3 linked regions of the Pseudophaeobacter arcticus DSM 23566 genome follow. The protein of the gene in region 2 interacts with the protein of the main gene of each other region in a pairwise test. Links are inferred from orthologs where the notes say so. Each region holds a gene or a part of one and is shown on either strand. Other genes may lie near its edges.

The links.
Region 1: the proteins of ARCT_RS0114670 (region 2) and dnaE interact in binary tests that used the Escherichia coli proteins (3 or more experiments, as listed by UniProt). The link is inferred for Pseudophaeobacter arcticus DSM 23566 from one-to-one orthologs.
Region 3: the proteins of ARCT_RS0114670 (region 2) and ARCT_RS0106960 interact in binary tests that used the Escherichia coli proteins (3 or more experiments, as listed by UniProt). The link is inferred for Pseudophaeobacter arcticus DSM 23566 from one-to-one orthologs.

What each region holds. Positions count from the first base shown.
Region 1 is NZ_KI421507.1:677,565-684,151, reverse strand. What follows is about bases 1,665-5,726. They hold dnaE (DNA polymerase III subunit alpha), read right to left. Parts: upstream 5,378-5,726; coding sequence 1,865-5,377; downstream 1,665-1,864. Other genes in these bases: ARCT_RS0107200 (SlyX family protein), read left to right, coding at 1,665-1,710. In the rest of the region: hisS (histidine--tRNA ligase), read right to left, coding at 1-386; ARCT_RS0107205 (crotonase/enoyl-CoA hydratase family protein), read right to left, coding at 575-1,402; more of ARCT_RS0107200, read left to right, coding at 1,516-1,664; ARCT_RS0107190 (xanthine dehydrogenase small subunit), read left to right, coding at 5,815-6,587. UniProt on the Escherichia coli protein: DNA polymerase III is a complex, multichain enzyme responsible for most of the replicative synthesis in bacteria. This DNA polymerase also exhibits 3' to 5' exonuclease activity. The alpha chain is the DNA polymerase catalytic subunit.
Region 2 is NZ_KI421507.1:2,194,728-2,200,150, reverse strand. Bases 811-3,708 are described here. They hold ARCT_RS0114670 (pyridoxal phosphate-dependent aminotransferase), read right to left. Parts: upstream 2,912-3,708; coding sequence 1,709-2,911; downstream 811-1,708. Other genes in these bases: ARCT_RS0114660 (FAD assembly factor SdhE), read left to right, coding at 3,423-3,692; ARCT_RS0114665 (helix-turn-helix domain-containing protein), read left to right, coding at 3,011-3,412; ARCT_RS0114675 (hypothetical protein), read right to left, coding at 1,277-1,690; ARCT_RS0114680 (MATE family efflux transporter), read left to right, coding at 811-1,220. Outside these bases: more of ARCT_RS0114680, read left to right, coding at 1-810; ARCT_RS0114655 (MarR family winged helix-turn-helix transcriptional regulator), read left to right, coding at 3,764-4,261; ARCT_RS0114650 (VOC family protein), read right to left, coding at 4,488-4,916; ARCT_RS0114645 (thymidylate synthase), read left to right, coding at 5,281-5,423. UniProt on the Escherichia coli protein: Shows aminotransferase activity with methionine and histidine as substrates, and to a lesser extent also with phenylalanine.
Region 3 is NZ_KI421507.1:612,257-617,681, reverse strand. The notes cover bases 1-2,900. They hold ARCT_RS0106960 (cytochrome c oxidase subunit I), read left to right. Parts: upstream 1-563; coding sequence 564-2,237; downstream 2,238-2,900. Other genes in these bases: ARCT_RS0106955 (DUF2244 domain-containing protein), read left to right, coding at 2,394-2,882; ARCT_RS0106965 (HIT family protein), read right to left, coding at 1-210. Outside these bases: ARCT_RS0106950 (GFA family protein), read right to left, coding at 3,039-3,446; ARCT_RS0106945 (DUF2938 domain-containing protein), read right to left, coding at 3,762-4,334; ARCT_RS0106940 (helix-turn-helix domain-containing protein), read left to right, coding at 4,333-4,764; ARCT_RS0106935 (GatB/YqeY domain-containing protein), read right to left, coding at 4,970-5,425. UniProt on the Escherichia coli protein: Cytochrome bo(3) ubiquinol oxidase is the terminal enzyme in the aerobic respiratory chain of E.coli that predominates when cells are grown at high aeration.

The sequences.
Region 1 (6,587 bases), 1.5 Mb from region 2 along the record:
TCATTGCGCCAGACCGGCCCCATCGCGTAGCGGCGATAGGGGCTGGGCAGATCATTGCGGTGCTGGGCATAGACCCGCGCCAGCGGCGCAGTGAGGTCATAGCGCAGCGCCATCCAGTCGCCCTTGTTGCTGTCGGGGTCGTGTTCATCGACCTCCTGCCAGGCAAAGACACCGGCGTTGGGGCGTTCAACATCGGGCAGAAACTTGCCCAGCGCTTCGACGGTTTCCACCGCCGCGCTCTCCAGCGCCTCGAACCCGTAATGATGATAGACACCCGCGATGGCACGCAGCATTTCAGAACGCTGTGTCACCTCTTCGCCGAAATAGTCACGAAATCCCTTGGGCGTTACCGCCTTGGGACGGGGCTGTTTCTTGATCTTGGCCATGAAAAGGCCTCCTCACGGGTGGGTTTAGGTCATTTACTCGCCGCGGGGTCTAGCCCAAGCCGTGCCCGTGAGCAAGGCAACAGGTTCGACGGCGCCTGTACAAAGACACGCGATCTGGCGCTGCCTAGCTATTAAGCATGACAGGAATGCGACAGGCCTTGCGCCTTGTCGGGCGCCCTGAACAGCGATCAGATCTGCGAGAAATCGCCGGACCGCCCCAACCCAGAGGCAAAGCGCTGCGCCCCGGTGCGCCCCTCAGCCAGAAAGGTCTTGGCCGAGCGCCACTCGCGCCGCAGCGCCGCCGCCAGCTCCTGCGAGGGGATCCGCGCCGACAGATGATCCGCCCGCATGCAGGCCTGCGGAAACCGGGTGAGCTCCTGCGCCAGGGCCTGCGCCATATCCAGGGCTTCCCCAGTTGGAGACAGCCGATCGGCAAAGCCAATCCGGTGGGCTTCCTCGGCTGGCAAGGTGCGGCCGGTCAGGATGAGATCATTGGCGCGGCCCTGCCCCAGAAGACGCGGCAAGCGAACGGTGCCACCATCAATCAGCGGCACCCCCCAGCGGCGGCAATACACACCGGCAAAGGCATCCTCCGCCATGACCCGCATATCGCACCAGGCGGCCAGCTCCATGCCGCCCGCAACAGCCGGGCCTTCAATCGCGGCAATCACCGGCTTTGACAGCATCAGCCGCGACGGCCCCATTGGTCCGGGACGGGGATCAACAATGGGATCGCGCCAATCGGCCTCGATATCCAGCGAGCCCAGCCACTCATCCGAGGCGCCCTGCCCTGCGGATTTGAGATCAAAGCCGGCACAGAAGTAACCGCCCCGTCCGGTCAGGACTGCGACTTTTGCCGTCTCCTCGGCCTCAAAGCGCAGAAACGCCGCATAAAGGGCGCGCGCCGTGGCAGGCCCCACCGCATTGCGGATTTCCGGACGGCAGATGGCAATTGTCATCACGCCGTCGCGCTGGCTGATCTCTACCGGTGGCATTTCAACTTCGGTCGCAGGCATGGTTGTTTCCCTCGCAGCTCATTGGCATCCCTATTTGAACTGAGCCTGCGCGTCTTGCCCATGGACCGGCAAGGGGAAGGTGCTTATGACGTTGCGCAGCTATGGAGATGAACATGCAAGCCTTGGAAGAAAAGATCGCCCACCTGACCCGCACCGTCGAAGAGCTGAGCGACGTGGTCGCCAGCCAGCAAAACGAGATGGATCGCCTGTCCAAACGGGTAAGGATGCTGATGGAACGCGAAGCCACCCGCGAACAGGGCAGCGGCGGCGCCCATGTGTTCGGCGACGAACGTCCGCCGCACTACTGATACTGATTCTGGTGCTGATCCTGACCAGCCCGGCTTTGCCTTGGTTTCTGGCGTGCCCCTGATTCCCGGCCGGCCCTTGGCTTTACAGGCGCTCAGACCATGTCTTTGACGGTTTGCTCATCCCTTTTCGAGCAATCGGCGGAAGCTGGCCGCGTCAAATCTCCTCAACCTCCATCACCCCTTCCAGCGATTTCAACGCGCCCTTGATCTGCGGGTTGATCGGGAAGGGCTGGCCCAGGTCCATCTCTACATCCCCGGGCAGGCCGGGGTCTTGCAGATACAAGTAAATCGCACCCGGACTGGCGTTGCGGGCGGCGGATTTGGCGTCCTCCAGCACGGTGGCCACGGTGCTGATGGCCGCGACGTCATCCAGATAGACCCGCAGCGAGGACCGCCCCGCATCGGCAATGGCCGCATCCACCGGCCCGGCAGAGCGCATCAGCAGTTTCAGCTGGTCGCTCTCCATCGTGGCCTCGGCGGTGATCACCACCTTGGAGCCGGTGTCGAGGAATTCCCGTGCCTTTTCCAGCACATCCGAGAAAATCGTCACCTCATAGCCGCCGGTGGTATCCGACAGCTGGGCAAAGGCAAAACGATTGCCGCGGGCCGATTTGCGCTCTTGCCGCCCGGCGACCACCCCGGCCATTTTGGCCATGAACGGCCCGCGCTCGGCCTTGATCATGACCTCATCCAGGGTCATCACATCCTTGCGTTTCAGGGCTGGCATATAGTCGTCCAGCGGGTGACCAGACAGATAAAAGCCAATCGCCTTGAATTCTTCAGACAGCCGCTCAGCTGGCAGCCAATCGGGGGTGTTGGCCAGACGCGGCTCTGGCAGGTCATCGCCGGCCTCACCAAACAGGGACACCTGGTTGGAGGTCTTCTGTTCGTGGATCGCATTAGAATAGTTCACCAATCCCTCAAGACTGTCGAACACCCGGCGGCGGTTACGGTCCAGCTGATCAAAGGCACCGGCGCGGGCCAGCATCTCCAGCGGGCGTTTGCCGATCTTTTTCAGGTTCACCCGACGGGCAAAATCAAACAGATTGACAAAGGGGCGCTCAAACCCGTCCTCGTTCCGGGCCTCCGCAACCAGCCGCATCACATCCATGCCAACGTTTTTCAGCGCGCCCAGCGCATAGACCAGCTCGCCGTTGACCACATTGAACGTCGCCAGCGAGCGGTTCACACAGGGTGGCACATAGGCCAGGCCTAGGCCCTTTTTGACCTCTTCAAAATAGATCGCCAGCTTATCCGTCAGATGGATATCGCAGTTCATCACGCCAGCCATGAATTCAACCGGGTGGTTCGCCTTGAGCCAGCCGGTCTGATACGAAACCACCGCATAGGCCGCCGCGTGGGATTTGTTGAAACCGTAGTTGGCGAATTTCTCCAGAAGGTCAAAAACCTCGGAGGCCTTTTTTGCAGGCACGCCGTTTTCGCCGGCACCTTTTTCAAATTTGGGCCGTTCGGCGTCCATCGCCTCCTTGATCTTCTTACCCATGGCCCGGCGCAACAGATCCGCACCCCCCAGACTATAGCCTGCCATCACCTGGGCAATCTGCATAACCTGTTCCTGATAAACGATAATGCCTTGGGTTTCTTCCAGAATATGGTCGATCAGCGGGTGTACGGATTCGATCTTCTTGAGGCCGTTTTTCACCTCGCAATAGGTGGGGATGTTCTCCATCGGGCCGGGACGATACAGCGCCACCAGCGCCACGATGTCTTCGATACAGGTTGGCTTCATCCGTTTCAGCGCATCCATCATGCCGGTGGATTCCACCTGGAACACCGCCACGGTCTTGGCCGAGGAATAAAGTTTGTAGGTTGGTTCATCATCCAGCGGGATGGCGTTGATCTCGTTCACCGCGCCTTCGGGCGGCTCATAAAGCTGGGTGCCGTCGGCTGCGGTGTGCAGATCGCGCCCCGACTGTTTGATCAGATCTACCGCGTTTTGGATAACCGTCAGGGTTTTCAGGCCCAGAAAGTCGAATTTCACCAGCCCGGCTTGTTCCACCCATTTCATGTTGAACTGGGTGGCAGGCATATCTGAGCGCGGATCGCGGTAGAGCGGCACCAGCGCATCCAGAGGCCGGTCGCCAATCACCACCCCCGCCGCGTGGGTACCGGCCGAGCGCAACAGCCCCTCGACCTGCATGCCGTATTTCAGCAGCCGGTCCACCACCGGTTCGTTCTTGGCCTCTTCCTGCAGGCGCGGCTCTTCCTTGAGACTGTCAACGATGGACATCGGCTTGACGCCTTCGACCGGGATCAGCTTGGACAGACGGTCGACCTGGCCATAGGGCATCTGCAACACCCGCCCCATGTCGCGCACCGCCGCCTTGGACAGAAGCGCGCCAAAGGTGATGATCTGGCCAACCTTGTCGCGGCCATATTTTTCTTGCACGTATTTGATCACCTCTTCGCGGCGATCCATGCAAAAGTCGATATCGAAGTCAGGCATCGACACCCGTTCCGGGTTCAAAAACCGCTCAAACAGCAGCGAATAGCGCAGCGGGTCAAGGTCGGTAATTGTCAGCGCATAGGCCACCAAGGAGCCCGCACCAGAGCCCCGCCCCGGTCCCACCGGGATATTGTGATCCTTGGCCCATTGGATAAAGTCGGCAACAATCAGGAAGTAGCCGGGGAAGCCCATGCCTTCGATGATATTGAGCTCAAAATCGAGCCGTGCCTGATATTCCTCGACGGTGACCGCATGGGGGATCACCGACAGGCGTTGTTGCAGGCCTTCATTGGCGATGCGGCGCAACTCAGCCACCTCGTCATCCGCAAACTTGGGCAGGATCGGATCCCGCAGATAGGCCTTGAACGCACAGCGTTTGGCAATTTCCACGGTGTTTTCAATGGCCTCAGGCAGATCCGCAAAAAGCGCGACCATTTCCTCCTGGCTTTTGAAGTAATGCTGCGCGGTCAAGCGGCGCCGGGGTTCGGATTGGTCCACATAGGCGCCTTCGGCGATGCAGATCATCGCGTCATGGGCCTCGTACATTTCCGTATTGGGGAAATAGACGTCATTGGTGGCAACCAGCGGCAAATCCATGGCATAGGCCATTTCCACATGGCCGCGCTCGCTCAGCTTTTCTGCCTCGGGCTGGCCGTCTTCACCGGGATGGCGTTGCAGCTCCACATAGAGCCGGTCTGCAAAGATCGCCTTGAGCCTCTGCATCAGTTCTTCGGCAGCCGGGCGCTGCCCCTGGCGCAGCAGCCGCCCCACCGGCCCATCCGGCCCGCCGCTCAGGCAGATCACATCGCCCGCGTATGTCGCCAGATCCTCCAGTGTCACATAGGGCAGCTCGCTGCCCTGACGCAGGTAGAGACAGGAATTCAACTTCATCAGATGTTCATAGCCGGTCTCGCTCTGGGCCAGCAGAACCAGCGGCGCAGGCGGCTGCGGGCGTTCCCCCGGCGCAGGTTCGACAAAGCGCAGATCCATCTGGCAGCCAATGATCGGCTGCACCCCCGCATTGCTGGCGGAGACAGAAAACTCCAGCGCCGAGAACAGGTTGTTGCTATCGGTCACCGCAATGGCCGGCATCTCGTGCTTTTTGCACAGATCCGGCAGCTTTTTCAGGCGCAGGGCACCTTCAAGCAGGGAATATTCCGTATGGCTACGCAGGTGAATGAATCGAGGAGCATTTGTCATGACCGCCAAGCTATCCGATCCCCCGCGCAAGGATAAGAGCTGATCTTGCGCAAAAGCTCTGGGTCTGCCGCGAATGCCGCGTTATCAAAGCGGCGTGTAATTGGGCAGACGGGACGCATTGCGATGCTTATCGCGTCGTAAACCGCCTGAAAAATCAGGGGTATTATCAAATCAGGTTTGAAAGTCCTATTCCGTGAGGCCATTTCTCAAGGGGCTGGCTGTGGGAATTGCTATAAAAATAACAGCATACCCCCTGTATATGGTAATAATCTTGCGCGACTAAATGTGACATAGCAGAGTCGCTTTTTCTTGCCAGAACAAGGCTCTGCTTCGTAGGCTATTCGCAGCAAGCATATGCAAAGGCCCGCCAGACTTTCTACGTCGCATCGAAAGTATGGCATTTGGGGTGGTTCACGTAAGGCGACGGGTTTCACACGATGACAATCACCTTTCATTTGAACGGTGAAGAGGTTGTGCTCGAGGATCTTGATCCTTCGGCCACACTGCTTGATTTTCTACGCGAAGACTGCGGGCTGACGGGCACCAAAGAGGGCTGCAATGAGGGCGACTGCGGCGCCTGCACCGTGATGGTAACAGATACCTCAGGCTCCAAACCGCTGAATTCCTGCATCCTGTTCCTGCCGCAACTCAATGGTAAATCCATCCGCACTGTGGAAGGCGTGGCGAATGCCGATGGCACTCTGCACCCGGTACAGGAGGCGATGATCAGCCATCACGGCAGCCAATGCGGGTTCTGCACCCCCGGTTTTGTCATGTCGATGGTCACGGCGCACAAAAACGGCGCGACCGATCATGATGTACAACTGGCCGGGAACCTGTGTCGCTGCACCGGCTATGCGCCGATCATCCGCGCCGCCGAGGCTGTCGAGACCCAGCCCGTGCCCCAGTGGATCACCAAGGAGCCCCTGCCCCAAGCCACCAAGGTGGCCAATATTCCGCAATCGTCGGATGATCTGGCGCAGCTTTACGCGGCCAGGCCCGAGGCCCGGCTGGTGGCTGGTGCCACCGATCTGGGCCTTTGGGTCACCAAGGGGCTGCGCGATCTGGGCGAGATGATCTTTCTGGAAGGCTGCGACGACCTGAAACAGATCGCGCTGACCGCCCAGGAGATCCGCTTTGGCGCCATGGTGGACATGAACCGTATGCGCGAGGCTATTGCGCCGCTGCATCCCTCCTATGGGGAAATGAT
Region 2 (5,423 bases):
CTCTGGCGGCGGTGACCCTGGCGGGGTCCTATTTCTTTGTGTTTTTCCTGATGGGCGCGGGATTCGCTATCGCTGTAATGCCACTGGTGGCTGCCGCTGCCGGGGCCGGTGAAGAACGCCAGATCCGCCGCGCCACCCGCATGGGGCTTTGGCTGTCGCTGCTCTATGGCGTGGCGGCTATGCCAGTTCTGCTGTTTTCGGAATATATCCTGCTGGCACTGGGGCAAAAGCCCGAGGTGGCAGGACCTGCCTCTGCCTATCTGCAATTGGCTGGCTGGGGGCTGTTTCCGGCCCTGTTGGTTATGGTGCTGAAATCTTATCTGGCGGCGCTGGAGCGTACGCAGATCGTGCTTTGGATCACCATTTTGGCAGCTGTCGTGAACGGGCTGGTGAACTATGCGCTGATCTTTGGCAACTGGGGCGCACCAGAGCTGGGGATCGCCGGGGCTGCCTATGCCTCGATTGCGACGCAGGCAGTGTCATTGCTGGCGGTAGGGGGCTACGCGCTGTGGGTGCTGCCCGAGCATGAGTTGCTGAAGAATTTTCACCGCCCGGATTGGGAGATGTTCTTTCGGGTGTTCAAACTGGGCATGCCCATTGGCCTGACCAATCTGAGCGAAGTCAGCCTGTTTGCCGCATCCGCCATGATGATGGGCTGGCTGGGAACCATCTCGCTGGCAGCCCATGGCGTGGCGATGACCCTGGCGGGGCTGACCTTCATGGTGCATCTGGGCCTGAGCAATGCCGCCACCATCCGTGCAGGCAATGCCTATGGGCGCCGGGACCGTGCCCATATGGCGCTGGGGGCTCAAGTGGTGATTGTACTGTCGCTGGTGATGGCGCTGATTGGCAGCGCAGCCTTTTTGCTGGTGCCGGACCTGCTTATTTCGCTGTTTCTTGACCCCCATGACCCCAATAAGCCCGAGATCCTGATTGTCGGCGCCAGCCTCTTGGCTATGGCGGCACTGTTTCAGCTGGCTGATGGCATGCAGGTGATCGCGCTGGGGCTGCTGCGCGGTGTGCAGGACACCAATTGGCCGATGGTGATTGCGGCGCTGAGCTACTGGGCGATTGGTGTTCCGGCCTCGTATCTCTTTGGCTTCACCTTTGGCTGGGGTGGCGTCGGGGTCTGGTCCGGGCTGGTGCTGGGGCTTTGCTTTGCAGGCCTGTTCCTGATGCTGCGCTTTTGGCGCCATTCCATCAAACAGACAGAAGAATAACCCAAGGCATAAACGGCCAGGGCGGGTCGCAAAGCCGCCGGGACGGGCGATAGCCCTTAGTCGCCTTTTTGCCCCTTCATCAGCCGATCCGCCTTTTTGCGCACCAAAACGCTGCGCAGGTCATGCATGGTGAGCAAAAGATCATCGGTGACGGCTTCGAGCTGTTCGTCGGTGGCCTTGGTCTGGGCCCAATGGGCGGTGAGGTTCAGATGATCCACCGCCCGTTTGATATCGTCAATTTCACGTGCCGCCAATACCGCGTGCCGGTCCGTCATCCAGGATTTGATCGCCGCCAGATCACGCTCTGACAAGGCCCGCCCGCCGTGCGGTTTGATCTCGCCGTTGCGGATGTTGATGGCGGCAATCTGATCCATGTCGATGCGCCGCTGCCGGTTTTCGGTATCAACCCGAAACACAAAGGCACCGTTTTCACGGACGCGAAAGAAATACTCGGGCAGCGTTGCGGCCATCAGACAGGATCCCTTGACTCAGGTAAGGGAGGCGCAGAACGCAGCAATGCGCGCACAGGCCTCGGTGAGGGCTTCGTCCGATGTGGCATAGCTGACCCGGAAATTCGGCGACAGGCCAAAGGCGGCGCCAAAGACCACCGCGACATCCGCCTCGGCCAACAGCGCCGTTGCAAAGGCCTTGTCGTCCTCAATCACAGTGCCTTTGGGAGTAGTCTTGCCGATCAGACCTTTGATCGAGGGATAGACATAAAAGGCACCTTCCGGGGTGGGGCAGGTCATGCCGTCGATGGCGTTGAGCGCAGCCACCACCAGATCTCGGCGACGTTTAAAGGCGACATTGTTGGGCGCAAGGAAATCCTGTGGGCCATTCAGCGCCTCAACCGCAGCCCACTGGCTGATCGAAGAGGGGTTGGAGGTGGACTGGGACTGGACCTTGCGCATGGCGGCAATCAGATGCTGTGGCCCGGCGGCATAGCCGATGCGCCAGCCGGTCATGGCATAGCCCTTGGAGACACCATTGCAGGTGAGGGTGCGTTCATAAAGGCCAGGTTCAACCTGCGCTGGGGTGGCAAATTCAAAGCCATCAAATACCAGGTGCTCGTACATGTCATCCGACATCACCCAGACATGCGGGTGACGCATCAGGACATCGGTCAGCGCCTTCAGCTCGGTGCGGCTATAGCCGGCACCGCTGGGGTTGGACGGCGAGTTGAAGATGAACCATTTGGTCTTGGGGGTGATCGCTGCCTCCAGTTGTTCTGGGGTCAGTTTGAAATCTGTCTCCAGGCTGGCCTCGACTGCGACGGGCGTGCCGCCAGCCAGCAGCACCATATCCGGGTAGCTCACCCAGTAGGGGGCGGGAATGATCACCTCGTCGCCGGGGTTCAGCGTCGCCATGAGGGCATTGTAGAGCGTCTGTTTGCCGCCGGTGCCAACCGAGACCTGAGCGGGCTGATAAGACAGACCATTTTCGCGCTCAAACTTGGCGCAGATGGCTTGTTTTAGCTCGATGATACCATCGGGGGCGGTGTATTTGGTCTTGCCTGCGGCAATGGCGGCGACAGCTGCATCCTTGATGTTTTGCGGCGTGTCAAAGTCCGGCTCGCCTGCGCTTAATCCGATAACATCGCGGCCTGCGGCCTTGAGTTCGGCGGCCATAGCGGTGATCGCAATTGTGGGTGACGGTTTTACACGCTCGAGGGTCTTGGAAAGAAAAGACATGGCGGCAGGTCCCTGTTTGAATGTTCTTGGCAACTGTCATAGGGTGCCACCAAATCTCGATCAAGCAGCATTGATACAGACCAGAAACGGAGATGGCAAATGTCTGACGAAACAACAGATTGGTTCGGACCAGAGGCGGCAACATTTGGCGATCGCGTCGCTGCGGCCCGCGAAGCCGCCGATATGACCCAGGCACAGTTGGCGCGCCGCCTAGGGGTCAAGAAAAGCACTCTGATCGGCTGGGAGCAGGATCTGTCGGAACCACGCGCCAACAAGCTGTCGATGGTATCTGGTCTGTTGAATGTCTCGATGTCCTGGCTGCTGACCGGCGAGGGTGAAGGCATGTCGGAACCCAGCGAGATAGATATCGAAGCGGGCGATTTTGCCGGTATCCTGAGCGAACTGCGGACCCTGCGCAACGAAATGCGCAGCAATGCCGAACGGGCTGCCCGGCTGGAAAAGAAACTTCGCACGCTGGCGCAGAGTGCTGCGACCACGTGAGGCCGATAGAATGACTGAAACGACGGAACTGCATGAACACCGCCTGAAGCGTCTAAAGATGCGGTCGATGCGGCGCGGCATCAAAGAGATGGACATTCTGCTGACGGCCTATGCCGATGCGAACCTGCCAACGATGGATGCGGCCAAGCTGGATCTCTATGATCAGCTGTTGCATGAAAACGATCAGGATCTTCTTCAGTGGGTGACTGGCCAGGTTGCATCCCCCACTCCCTATGAGGCGCTCATCCAGGAAGTCGTACAAAGCCATCAAACTAAATAAAAAACCAGCTTAACGCATTTTTGGGGAATTTTCTGCATTATCCTCTTAGCAAACTCGAGTCGGAGATGCGTATGAGTATGGAAATGCCAATTGGCCAGCTGGACCGTAAAGGGTTCATGACTGGTTACCTTGAAGCGCTGGCACTGGTGGAGCGACTGCACCGGCTGTTGTTGGATGTAATCAAGGATGAGTTCGAACGCGTGGGCGTTCTGGAAATTAATGCAGTGCAGGCACTGCTCTTGTTCAACGTAGGTGACAACGAGGTCACCGCCGGGGAGCTTAAGAGTCGTGGCTATTATCAGGGCAGTAATGTCAGCTATAATCTTAAAAAGCTGGTTGAGCTGGACTATATGCACCATCAGCGCTGCGAGATTGACCGTCGTTCGGTTCGGGTTCGCCTGACGCCGCGCGGTCGCGAGATCCGCGATATTGTCGCGGGCCTCTTTGCACGCCACGCCGAAGGTCTGGAGGGCAAGGATGTTATCAGCCGCGAAGGCATTGCTGACATCACAAGCTCGCTAAAGCGTGTGGAACGGTATTGGTCGGATCAGATCCGCTATATCTATTAAAAACAGGGCTTTGGGGGTAACCCCCCTGAGCAGAGATTCTGGGTGGGCAAGAAATGCGCCGCCCAAAGCCAAAATAATTTTGGTTCGGCTTGACACCAGTCGCATCGAGACTTGAAGAATTCGGGTTCGCTATAAAACGCACCGCAAAGTCCTAACGGGACTGGCGGTGCGTTTTTATTTGTGCCTGCCTATTTCAAACCGGAACCTGTGCTCCCGGCATCCAGTGCTACCAGTGGCCGGTATTTTCCATGCTGGTCCAGGGTTCTGCTGGCTCCAGGGCTTCGCCGTTTTGCAGCAGCTCGATTGAGATATTGTCGGGCGAGCGGATAAAGGCCATGCGCCCGTCATGGGGCGGGCGGTTGATGGTGACGCCGTTGTCCTGCAAAAACTGACAGGTCTCATAGATATTATCGACACCATAGGCCAGATGGCCAAAATGACGGCTGTCACTCGGCAGGCCTTCGTCGCCATCCCAGTTATAGGTCAGCTCTACCGGGGTTTCTTCCTGACCGGGGGCTGCCAGATAGAGCAGAGTGAAGCGACCCTTTTCGCTGTCATAGCGCCGGGTTTCCCGCAGTCCCAGAAGTTCATAAAATGCTCTGGATTTTTCCAGGTCTTTCACCCGAACCATTACATGCAAATAAGTAAGCGCCATGTGCGAGGATCCTTGATAGTTTTGACATCTCGCCCAGGGGAGGAGGGCGAAGGTTTGCCGGGGATTTGATTTTGCTTGGTACAATCTGCCAGCACTATAGGCCAGAGCCAATCGATTCGCAGAACCACCAGGTTTGTGTTTTCCAGATGTAGACACGAGGACGTGAGGGCGCTGAGGGCGGGGCCGCCACGCTTTTTCTCTCTGTGAACGCCCCGAGAACACCCTGTAAACACCCCGTCCCCCCCACAGAGCAACCTGCGAATACTGCGCGAGTGCCAATCCGGCGCGACGCATCGGCTTGTTATTTGGGGCGACTCCCCGCTATGACTGCAGGACAGGCTTTGATTGTCAAAGAGGGATACCCGTGCAGCAATATCACGCGGCCTTGCGCCACATTCTGGAAACCGGAGTGCCCAGCAGCGATCGCACTGGCACCGGTACGATCTCTTGTTTTGGCATGCAGACGCGGTACCCTCTGGCGGATGGCTTCCCGCTGGTGACAACCAA
Region 3 (5,425 bases), 1.6 Mb from region 2 along the record:
CTGCACCGTTTGCATTACCGCAGCCAGTTGTTCCGGGCTGGCGTCCAGGACATTGCGGCAGGGGGTTTTGGGGATCACCAACAGATGGCCATCAGCGCGGGGCATAATATCCATAAATGCCAGGGTGTGCTCATCCTCGTAAACGCGCGCCGACGGGATTTCTCCGCGCAGGATTTTGGCAAAGATGTTTTCGGGATCATAGGCAGTCATTGAGCTGGCCTCCTTCGGGTTGCACTGTTCTGTTTCGCACTGTTCTGCACAGGTCTTCACTGGGGTTTTGCGGTGCATGCCCCCCACGGTCAAGCCATTGAACTTTGGCAGGCCAAACGACCCCTCGCCCACCTGAGGCAGCAAAACCCCAAGAAAAGACCCGCCGGATCCGCGCAAAACCTGTTGAAGCTGGGAAAAACTGCGGAAAAAACAAGTGCCCGCGACAATTAATCTTGATCCAGATCAAACTCCGCCATTGAAGGCCACCACACGGCGCACTAAAACCGCATATGAGTCTACGGCCACCCGGAGTGTTTCCTGGGGCCAAGAAGTTATGCAACAGGAGGCACCTAATGGCGGACGCAGCCATTCATGGTCACGGCCACGAAGACGAGCGCGGATTTTTTACCCGCTGGTTCATGAGCACGAACCATAAGGATATCGGCATTCTCTACCTCATCGTTTCGGCGCTTGTAGGTTTCATCTCTGTCGGGTTCACCGTTTATATGCGGCTGGAACTGATGGATCCCGGCGTTCAGTACATGTGTGCAGAAGGTGCCCGCTTCTTTGCGGATGCCTCCAGCGAATGTACTCCGAACGGTCATCTCTGGAATGTGTTGATCACTGCCCACGGCATCTTGATGATGTTCTTTGTGGTGATTCCGGCGCTGTTCGGCGGTTTTGGCAACTACTTCATGCCACTGCAGATCGGCGCGCCGGATATGGCCTTCCCGCGGATGAACAACCTCAGCTTCTGGCTTTATGTCGCCGGTACTTCGCTGGCGGTTGCTTCGGTTCTGTCGCCCGGCGGCAATGGTCAGCTGGGCTCCGGTGTGGGCTGGGTTCTGTACCCGCCACTGTCGGTCAATGAAGGCGGCTATTCGATGGATCTGGCGATCTTTGCTGTGCACGTCTCTGGGGCCTCTTCGATCCTGGGCGCGATCAACATGATCACCACCTTCCTGAACATGCGTGCCCCCGGCATGACCCTGTTCAAGGTGCCGCTGTTCAGCTGGTCGATCTTTGTCACCTCCTGGCTGATCCTGCTGTCGCTGCCGGTTCTTGCCGGCGCCATCACCATGCTCTTGATGGACCGCAACTTTGGCTTCACCTTCTTTGATCCTGCCGGTGGCGGCGATCCAATCCTGTATCAGCACATCCTGTGGTTCTTTGGGCATCCCGAAGTCTACATCGTGATCCTGCCGGGCTTTGGTATCATCTCCCATGTGATTGCCACCTTCTCGCGCAAGCCGGTCTTTGGCTATCTGCCCATGGTCTGGGCGATCATCGCCATTGGTGTTCTGGGCTTCGTTGTTTGGGCGCACCACATGTACACCGTTGGCATGTCGCTGAACCAACAGGCCTATTTCATGCTGGCCACCATGGTTATCGCGGTGCCCACGGGCGTTAAGGTGTTCTCCTGGATCGCCACCATGTGGGGCGGCTCCATCGAGTTCAAAGCGCCAATGATGTTTGCCTTTGGCTTTCTCTTCCTGTTCACCGTTGGTGGTGTCACAGGGGTGGTTCTGTCGCAGGCCTCCATCGACCGCGCCTATCACGACACCTATTATGTGGTTGCTCACTTCCACTACGTGATGAGCCTGGGCGCCGTTTTTGCGATCTTCTCGGGTGTCTACTTCTACTTTGGTAAGATAACCGGGCGTCAGTACAACGAGCTGGGCGCGCAGATTCACTTCTGGATGTTCTTCATCGGTGCCAACCTGACCTTCTTCCCCCAGCACTTCCTGGGTCGTCAGGGCATGCCCCGTCGTTACATCGACTATCCTGAAGGCTTTGCCTACTGGAACAAGATCTCGTCCTATGGCGCCTTCCTGTCCTTTGCATCCTTCATTCTGTTCTTTGGTGTGGTGATCTATTCGCTGCTGCGCGGCGCACGCATCACCCAGAACAACTATTGGAATGAATACGCCGACACTCTCGAATGGACCCTGCCCTGCCCCCCACCAGAGCATACCTTCGAGATCCTGCCAAAGCAGGAAGACTGGGACAAATCCCACTCTCACTAAGGTTTGGTGTTCGCTAAACAAAAGGCCCCGCAGCAGCAGCTTCGGGGCCTTTTTCATTTCCGGAAACGCCTGCCGATTTGACCGCTTGAAAAGCTGTCTCCAACATATCTAAATACGCAAAACTCCCCCACCGCCGCCCAGTGCCAAAGACCACCCATGCCCTATTCCTGGATCACCCCACCCTCCGCATCAGACCCCATGTCTCCCTGCGAAATGCATCTGTGGCCGCATCAATCGCTGCCGCCGCAGGGCTACGCGCGTTTCATTGGGGTGACAGCCCTGCTGATCGCCCTGCCACTGCTGGCCTTTGCCGGATCCGTTGTGTTCTGGGGGCTGCTGCCGTTTTTGCTGCTGGCGCTGTTTGGCCTGAAATATGCACTGGACCGCAACCGGCGCGATGCGCAGGTGATCGAGGTCCTGACGCTTGATACCCATGAGGCCCGGCTAGAGCGACGCAATGCCAATGGCACCCAGCAAAGCTGGCAGTGCAACCGCTTCTGGGTAACGGTAGAGCTCCACCCTTTGGGTGGTCCGGTGCCCAACTACGTCACCCTGCGCGGAGGCGGCCGCGAGGTAGAGATCGGCGCCTTCCTGTCCGAGGACGAAAGACAGGCGCTTTATGATGAACTGTTACAGGTTCTTTGAGTGCTGGGGCGTAGCAGCCAAAGATAGTTCTGCGATAGCTCTGCGGGCAAAATGTGAATTCACAGCGTTTGCGCCAATGACCGGTCCTTGGCTATCGCCGCGTCCTGCCGACTGCAATATGGCTACCCGACGACGGCTGTTAAGGTCCAATTGCATCTATCCCGGAAGGCCCTCCACCTTGGGAAGGTCGCTAAGGCCGTCATCCCAACAGGCCCGACTCTCCCACGAGATACGGGCTTGGGGCCGGATATCAGGCGGCGTGTCCAAACAGCCTGCAGGTACAACGAGCAGGGTTCCATCCATCTGCAGGTCCGGCAGCGCCGAGCCGCAGGTCGCGCAGAAGCTCTTGCCGTGCCGGGTGCCCGGCAGCCGGAATGAGCGGACCAGAGCCTGGCCCGAAAGCCAGGAGACCTTGCCGCCGGGCGCAAAGATATTGGACGCATGGGCCGAGCCGGTATCCTTGCGGCAACGCGAGCAATGGCACAGGAAAAAATATTCGAACACGCCGTCGATCTCGAATGTGATGCCGCCGCAAAGGCACGCGCCCTTTGTTTTTTGTTTCACCTCTTTGGGCCTCCCACAGGGTATTTGGCTTCCCTCGGAATGCGAGCGAATATCTGCCTTCCAACCCATAGCTTGTAGCCCTCCGCGTCGGCAGGTGAAAGAACACGGTTCTGAGCAACCGTTCTGACGGAAATGTCGGCTTTGCGTACCATTGCTCCAACGCGTGGCGCGCGCAGCATTCGGCATTTTGGGCTCATTGCCGCCATCTGCTGCAGTTACACGCAAAATCGGAATACGGGTGGCGGTTTTTGGACTTAGGCGCCGTCAGCTTTCTCCATGTCCTGGGGCCAGCTGCGCTGTTTTCTCCGTTTGATGTCAGGAAAATGCGGATGCGCAACAAGCCGCAGCCCACAGACCTATCCCGAAACTGAGATGTGCAAATCCGCTTTTGAGGCGCGCGACGTTCGGGTTGGGCAGGTTCCGCGCAAACAACCCAGCCCCCATACCCGGTTGAACTACGAGAAAGGGCGCCAGAACCGTCAATGCACCAAACGCTAATGCTGGCAACAAACTGGGGGCTTTTAGCCAGCCGTCACCAACAAGGGCAAGAAATGCGAGAGCGAACAAAATGCCAATCAGATAATGTGAACTCCAACCGGTGACCCGTTCGAATGGAATTGGCCGGCTCGCCGAAATGGGACGATGTACGAATTTCCCCCGGATCATATGGCCGAACCAGCGTCCGACCATCGCATAGTTGAGCGGCTGTTGAGACAGAACGTGTTTCTGAGCAAGTGCGATCAAATCCATGAAAGCAGTTGCGCCAACCCCAATGAGAGCCGCGTTCAGAAAAATATGTGTCGCCATAGTTAAAGGCCTCAGTTTTTGTTGATGTTTTGTACGAGGGATACAACATACAACTTCAAGCCAACTTGAGGTCAAGGTCATGCTAGATATTTCAGAACTCTCCCGTTTAAGCGGGTTTTCAGCTTCAAAACTTCGCTATTATGAAGACGTTGGCCTGATCCGTTCAGTGGGACGACGGGGTTTGAAGCGTCTTTACGAGAATGAAGTAAAGGCGCGTATTTCCCTTATTGCTCTGGCACGAACTGCGGGATTTTCGCTGCTGGAGATTAAGGAGATGATTGGAACAGACGGCACCCCCAACCTGGAACGCAATGTCCTGGTTGCAAAGGCAGACGCACTTGATGCGACGATCAAAGAGCTGACCAGTTTAAGAGATGGACTTCGCCATATCGTAAAATGCACTGCAGAAAATCATATGGATTGCCCTCGGTTCAAGCGGATCATGCGCGTTGCACTGACCAAGAAAAAGACTGCTGCCAAAGCGCATCGAAACAGGCCCAGCAATGATTAAATTGATTGCCGGGTGGTTTACCTAACAGTGGCATTTGCAAATGCAGCCGATGATTGCGCCGCTTCGCCAGAGAGCGTCCTATTGCAGACATTCTTGGAACTTGCAGTATCAGGTGGAATGGGCTGAAAGCGGAGCGCCGCCAAAACAAAGAAGGACCCGCGCTGCGGATCCCTTTTGACACGTCACCTTAATAGTCATCGCAGCCTCAGCAGCCGCCGTCCTTGCACAGCTCGTCCTTGACCATGGGGCCGACCTTGCCAAAATCCATCTGGCCGGTGAATTTGGCTTTCAACGCCCCCATCACCTTGCCCATGTCGCGAATCGATGTGGCACCACTTTCGGTCACTGCCGCCTTGACTGCGGCGCGGACCTCGTCGTCGTCGAGCTGTTTGGGCAGGAATTCCTGGATTATGGCAATTTCTTCCAGTTCCCGTTCGGCCAGATCCAGACGGCTGGCCTCTTCATAGGCGCGGGCACTCTCGTTGCGCTGCTTGGTCATTTTTCCAAGGATCGCCAAGACTTCGTCGTCGCCGATGCTGGTCTCTGCATCCCCACCGCGGGCTGCGATTTCCTTGTCTTTGATTGCAGCGTTGATCAGGCGCAGCGTGCTTATCCGCTGGGCCTCCTTGTCTTTCATCGCCTGTTTCAGAGCCTGATTGAC